One region of the Pseudomonas sp. LBUM1669 genome, then DNA from elsewhere that is predicted to be linked to it. Evidence: predicted binding sites of a transcription regulator. Region 1 holds the regulator's gene; the other holds the start of a gene.
What was found. The regulator sigma-54, encoded in region 1, starts transcription at its own class of promoters, with help from an activator protein. The targets are predictions, from matches to a motif close to ANTGGCATNNANNTTGCTNT.

Region 1 (3,410 bases):
GCGATCTGGCGGAGCAGTTCCAGGTGCGCATCGGTAGCTGCTTCCGGGACCAGCAGAACAAACAGCAGGTCAACCGGGGCGCCGTCGATGGCGTCGAAATCAATGGGTGCGTCGAGGTGCATCAGGGCACTGATGGGCGAGGTGCAACCCTTCAGGCGGCAGTGGGGAATGGCGATGCCGTTGCCAAAACCGGTCGAACCGAGTTTTTCACGCGCAATCAGAGCCTCAAAGACATCTTGCATTTCCAGATCCGGCACTTCCCGGGCGATCAGGTTGGCAATTTGCTCGAGGGCTTTCTTTTTGCTGCCGCCCGGCACGTTCACGAGGGAACGGCCGGGGGTCAGGATGCTTTCAAGTCGGATCATGGGTTGGGAGTGTTAACGACCGGTAGCGCCCTGAAGGAGGCTTTGGGTCTTTTCCTTATGCTTTTTGAGTTGTTTATCCAGCTTGTCGGTCAGTGCGTCGATCGCCGCGTACATATCGGTATGCTCCGCGTTGGCGACCACTTCATTGCCGGGAATATGCAGCGTGGCTTCGATTTTCTGCTTGAGCTTTTCGACCGTCATCGTGACCTGCACGTTGGTGATCTTGTCGAAATGCCTCTCTAATCGTTCGAGTTTTTCGCCGATGTAGGTGCGAAGAGGTTCGGTCACTTCCAGTTGGTGTCCACTGATGTTGACTTGCATACAGCTTCTCCTTCGTTGCCAGTGCATAAAGCGGTAGATCAGATGATCTACCACTGGAACGCTGTGGCGTGGCTCTACATCAACCGCTTGCGTTCGCTCGAAGGCGCGATCCCGAGGGATTCGCGGTACTTGGCGACGGTGCGGCGAGCCACCTGAATGCCTTGTGCCTCCAGTAAACCAGCGATCTTGCTGTCACTCAACGGCTTTTTCTGATTTTCCGCGGCAACCAGTTTTTTGATGATCGCGCGGATCGCTGTGGACGAGCATTCGCCGCCTTCGGAGGTGCTGACATGGCTGGAAAAAAAGTATTTCAGTTCATATATGCCCCGTGGGGTATGCATGAATTTCTGCGTGGTCACTCGTGAAATCGTCGACTCGTGCATGCCCACCGCCTCGGCAATATCATGCAGAACCAGCGGTTTCATCGCTTCGTCGCCGTACTCCAGGAAGCCGCGCTGATGCTCGACAATCTGGGTGGCCACTTTCATCAGGGTTTCGTTGCGGCTTTGCAGGCTTTTGATGAACCAGCGAGCTTCTTGCAACTGATTGCGCATGAAGGTGTTGTCGGCGCTGGTGTCGGCGCGGCGCACAAACCCGGCGTATTGGGCGTTGACCCGCAGCCGTGGCACCGATTCCTGGTTCAGCTCGACCAGCCAGCGCTCGTTGTCCTTGCGCACGATGACGTCAGGGACAACGTATTCGGCTTCACTGGACTCGATCTGCGAGCCCGGACGCGGGTTGAGGCTCTGCACCAGCTCGATGACCTGGCGCAGTTCATCTTCCTTGAGCTTCATGCGGCGCATCAGCTGGCTGTAGTCGCGACTGCCGAGCAGGTCGATGTAGTCGGTGACCAGGCGTTTCGCTTCGGCCAGCCAGGGGGTCTTGGCTGGCAGTTGGCGCAGTTGCAGCAGCAGGCATTCACTCAGGTTGCGGGCGCCAATGCCGGCCGGTTCGAATTGCTGGATGCGGTGCAGGACGGCTTCGATTTCGTCCAGTTCGATGTCCAGTTCCGGATCGAAGGCCTCGAGAATTTCCTCAAGGGTTTCGTCCAGGTAGCCCTGATTGTTGATGCAGTCGATCAGGGTCACGGCGATCAGGCGATCGGTGTCGGACATCGGTGCAAGGTTCAGTTGCCACAACAAATGGCTTTGCAGGCTTTCACCGGCCGATGTGCGGGTGGTGAAATCCCACTCGTCGTCATCGTTGCTCGGCAGGCTGCTGGCGCTGGTCTGGTAGACGTCTTCCCACGCGGTATCGACGGGCAGCTCGTTGGGAATGCGCTCGTTCCAGTCGCCTTCCTCGAGGTTATCCACCGTCGGGGCGGTTTCCTGGTAGGAGGGTTCCGAAATGTCGGCGTTGGGGAGCTGTTCGGCTTTGTCGGCCAAAGGGTCGGCGTTATCGAAGTCGTCGCCTTCTTCCTGGCGTTCGAGCATCGGATTGGACTCCAGGGCCTCCTGGATTTCCTGTTGCAGGTCCAGGGTCGACAATTGGAGCAGGCGGATAGCCTGTTGCAGCTGCGGTGTCATCGTCAGCTGCTGGCCCATTCTCAAGACTAGCGATGGTTTCATGGCAGGGGCTTAACACCTTATTCGCCGGCGCACATGCGCCATCCACTACAGGGCGCCGGAGCGCCAAACATAAGCAAATTATATGCCCGAAACTGCAGCGTTTGCCTAGAGCGCTGTAACAATAAAAAAGTATTGATTTTTTATCGAGACAAGCGCTCGGACAATCAGCCAGACACCTTAGCGCTTAAAGGCGGAATTCATGGCCCAGATACACTTCCTTGACCAGTTCGTTGGCCAGGATGGTGGCGGAGTCACCCTCGGCGATCAACTGGCCATCGTTGACGATGTAGGCGGTTTCGCAGATATCCAGGGTTTCACGGACGTTGTGGTCAGTGATCAGCACGCCAATGCCTTTGGCCTTGAGGTGGTAGATGATCTGTTTGATGTCGCCCACCGAAATCGGGTCCACACCGGCGAATGGTTCGTCGAGGAGGATGAATTTCGGGTTGGTGGCCAGTGCCCGGGCGATTTCCACCCGACGACGCTCACCGCCGGACAGGCTCATGCCGAGGTTGTCGCGGATGTGGCTGATGTGGAATTCCTGCAGCAGGCTTTCCAGCTCCTTGCGACGCTCTGCCTTGTCGAGTTCCTTGCGGGTCTCGAGGATGGCCATGATGTTATCGGCCACCGACAGTTTGCGGAAGATCGACGCTTCTTGCGGAAGATAGCCGATACCGGCCTTTGCACGACCGTGCATCGGCTGGTGGCTGACGTCTAGATCGTCGATCAGTACGCGACCCTGATCGGCCTGTACCAGGCCAACTATCATGTAGAAACAGGTGGTCTTGCCGGCGCCGTTAGGACCCAGCAGGCCGACGATCTGACCGCTGTCAATGGACAGGCTGACGTCACGCACGACTTGGCGGCTCTTGTAGCTCTTGGCCAGATGCTGAGCTTTCAGAGTTGCCATTACGGGGCCTTTTTCTCGTCGGTTTTTGGCTTGGGCTGGATCACCATGTCGATGCGCGGACGCGACTCGGTGACCTTGTTGCCCGTGGCGCGACCGGCGCTCGCCAGCTTTTTCACCGTGTCATAGACGATTTTCTCGCCTTGGGTGACGTTGTTGTCCTTGTCGATGACTTTTGCACGATCGATCAATACGACGCGGTTTTGCGAGGCGTGGTACTGGATGGTCACTCCGTAGCCCTGAACCGGC
Region 2 (3,410 bases), 2.7 Mb from region 1:
CCGTTGAAGCTCTTGGAGGTATCGACGACCGCTGTGTCGGTCTGCGCGACCACCGAGCGGCCCACCAGCGAAGACGCTTGCAGCGCTTGCGACGAGTTGTAGTTGCCGGCAATGCCGCTGACCGTTTCGTTCAGCGTGGTGATGCCTTCCAGGCTACTGAACTGCGCCAACTGGGCCACGAACTCGCCGTTGTCTTGCGGTTCCAGCGGGTTCTGGTTTTTCAGCTGGGTGACCAGCAATTGCAGGAACGCATCCTTGCCCAACGCCTTCTTGCCAGTGGCGCTGTTGGTCGCTGCGGTCAAACCGTCAGCACCGGTATTGGTCTTGACCGACGAATTGGCCAGGACGTCCTTGATGTTCAAGCCGCTGGTGGTATCGGTAACACTCATCTGAGTCGCCCCTTATCACTGACCGAGGGTCAGGACCTTCTGCATCATGGTTTTGGCGGTGTTCATCATTTCGGCGTTGGTCTGGAACGAGCGACTGGCGGAAATCATGTCGGCCATTTCTTCGACGACGTTGACGTTCGGGTAGTAGACGTAGCCCTTGGCATCGGCGGCCGGATGGTTCGGCTCGTAACGCGCGTCAAGGTTGCTCTGGTCTTCGACCACGCCCAGCACTTGCACGCCTTGACCGGCGGCGTCCTGGTTCTGGAACAGCGAATCGCTGCCGCCGCTCTGTCCGCCCTGGAACATGGTGGCGAACACTGGGTGACGGGCGCGATAGGTCTGGTCGATGCTCGACGAGACGGTTTCGGCGTTGGCGATGTTCGAGGCCACGGTGTTCAAGCGCGTGGTCTGGGCACTCATGCCGCTACCGGCAATGTTGAAAACACTGGATAGAGACATGAATTACTCTCCGCGCAGGGCTGACATCAGCCCTTTGAATTTGCTGTTGAGCAGGGTGAAGCTGGCCTGGAAGCCGACGGCGTTTTCCGCGTAGTTCGACTGTTCCAGTTGGGCGTCCACGGTGTTCTGGTCGATCGACGGCTGCATCGGCGTGCGATACATCAGCGACTCGTCGCCATTGCCCAGGCCTTCGGCCTCGATATGACGGTTATTGGTCATGTTCAACGCAAACGTGCCACCCTTGGTTTTCTCGTTCTGTGCGGCGAGCACTTTGGAGAACTCCAGGTCCCGAGCCTTGTAGTTCGGGGTGTCGGCGTTGGCGATGTTGTTGGCCAGGACTTCGGCACGCTGTGCGCGGAAGCCAAGGGCTTGTTCGTGGATACCGAGCGCTTTATCGAAGCTGATGCTCATGTCGGGAAACCTTCGGGTGACCTGATTTTTCGTAACAGAGACATAGCAAGCGGCGTGCCAATTCAAAAAAGCCCGGAAACCGGGGCTTTGCGGGCAGTGGCAAGGCGGCAATGCCAGAAAAGCGGCAACCGATGTCCGCCGCCTGCCGCTTTTCTGCCGCTTATCTCTGGCAACACCGACAACTGTAGGAGCGAGGCTTGCCCGCGAAGGCGGTGTGTCAGACAGCATCATCATTGACTGACCCACCGCCTTCGCGGGCAAGCTTCGCTCCTACAGGGGGTGCGGCGCTCGTGGGAAATCATCGGGCAAAAAAAACGGGAGCCCCTGAGGACTCCCGTTTTTTGATGCTGCCAACCCATCACTTCGCCTGGTAAATGATCCCCGGGCTGCACTGGACCATCTGGTAATGATCCGGCAAACCGTTCAGCGCTTCGGAGGCGCCCAGGAACAGATAACCGCCCGGCTTGAGCGTGCTGTGAATGCGCAACAGGATGTCTTTCTTCACCTCGGCGGAAAAGTAGATCAGCACGTTGCGGCAGAACACGATGTCGAACTTGCCCAGGGCTGCGTAGCTGTCCAGCAGGTTGAACGAGCGAAACTCCACGCGGCTTTTGATCGGCGCTTTGATGGCCCAGCGTCCCGGCCCTTTGGGGTCGAAGTAACGCTGAAGGCGCTCGGGCGACAGACCACGGCCGATGGCAAGGCTGTCGTACTCGCCGGTCTTGCAGTTGGTCAGCATGGTGCCGGACAGATCAGTCGCGACAATCTGCGCACCCATCTTCAACTGCCCCATGTTGACCCGCTCGAACTCATCGATGGACATCGACAGCGAATACGGTTCCTGACCCGACGAGCACGCCGCCGACCAGATCCGCAGACGCTGGCCGGGGGCCGCCTTGATCGCTTCGGGCAACACCTTGTTCTTCAAGACTTCAAACGGATAGGTGTCACGAAACCACAGGGTTTCGTTGGTGGTCATCGCATCCACCACCATCTCGCGCAAACCGCTGCGCGGCTGGGTCTGGATGCGCTGAACCAGCTCACCCAAGGACTTGATGCCCTGCTGCTCCATCAGTTTGTTGAGACGGCTCGAGACCAGGTACTGCTTGTTTTCACCGAGCAAAATGCCACAGGCTTTTTCCAGGAATACCCGGAACTGTTCGAAATCCAAATTACCCGTAGACAAAGATGCCGCCTCTTAAATCGTGTTAACCACCAGGGGCAGAAGGCCCCTAGCTGATATCTGCTGCTTTGATCCGGTCAACTACCCGGGATGCCAGGTCATCAGGACGGAATTTGGCAAGGAAGTCATCCGCGCCGACCTTCTTGACCATTGCCTGATTGAATACACCCGACAACGAAGTATGCAGGATGATATGAAGCTTTTGCATGCGCGGGTCGTTGCGGATCTCGGCCGTCAGGGTGTACCCGTCCATCTCCGGCATCTCGATGTCGGAAATCATCATCAGGAACTCTTCTTCCGGCTTCTTGCCCTCATCGACCAGCTTGCGCAAGTAATCCAGCGCTTGCCTGCCGTCGTTCAATGCCACCACTTCGACGCCGACCGTTTGCAGGCAACGAGTCACCTGCTTGCGCGCCACCGACGAGTCATCGACCGTCAATACCCGCAAGGACAGCGCCTTGTGCTGGGTTTCGACATCCACCACGCCGACCGAAATCGCTTCCGGTGTCGGCGCCACTTCCGCCAGCACTTTCTCGACGTCGATGATTTCGACTAACTGATTGTCGACCCGAGTCACAGCCGTCAGGTAATGATCGCGTCCCGTGCCCTTGGGTGGCGGATGAATCTCCTCCCAGTTCATGTTGACGATGCGCTCCACCGATCGCACCAGGAAACCCTGGGTCTTGGTGTTGTACTCCGTGATGATCACGAACGGTTTGCTTTGATCTTTAAGTGCCCCGGAGCCGGTCGCCATTGCCAGATCAAGAATCGGAATGGTCGCCCCCCGGATATTTGCCACACCGCACACGACAGGACTGGACTTGGGCATCAGGGTCAGTTTGGGGCATTGCAGCACTTCCCGAACCTTGAACACGTTGATCCCATACAGCTGCTGACCGTCGAGACGGAACAACAACAGCTCAAGGCGATTCTGCCCAACCAGTTGCGTGCGCTGGTTTACTGCATCC

Region 2: a site for sigma-54 is predicted at 1,302-1,321, ahead of flgB (flagellar basal body rod protein FlgB). Genes of this name have one in related genera too.

The regions. Positions count from the first base shown of each region.
Region 1 is NZ_CP166784.1:1,010,433-1,013,842, forward strand. Features, by position in the region: gene ptsN (PTS IIA-like nitrogen regulatory protein PtsN) at 1-365, opposite strand, end outside; gene hpf (ribosome hibernation-promoting factor, HPF/YfiA family) at 378-686, opposite strand; gene ACA051_RS04460 (RNA polymerase factor sigma-54) at 761-2,254, opposite strand; gene lptB (LPS export ABC transporter ATP-binding protein) at 2,439-3,164, opposite strand; gene lptA (lipopolysaccharide transport periplasmic protein LptA) at 3,164-3,410, opposite strand, start outside.
Region 2 is NZ_CP166784.1:4,726,233-4,729,642, forward strand. Features, by position in the region: gene flgD (flagellar hook assembly protein FlgD) at 1-389, opposite strand, end outside; gene flgC (flagellar basal body rod protein FlgC) at 405-848, opposite strand; gene flgB (flagellar basal body rod protein FlgB) at 852-1,259, opposite strand; gene cheR (protein-glutamate O-methyltransferase CheR) at 1,618-2,445, opposite strand; gene ACA051_RS21920 (chemotaxis protein CheV) at 2,492-3,410, opposite strand, start outside.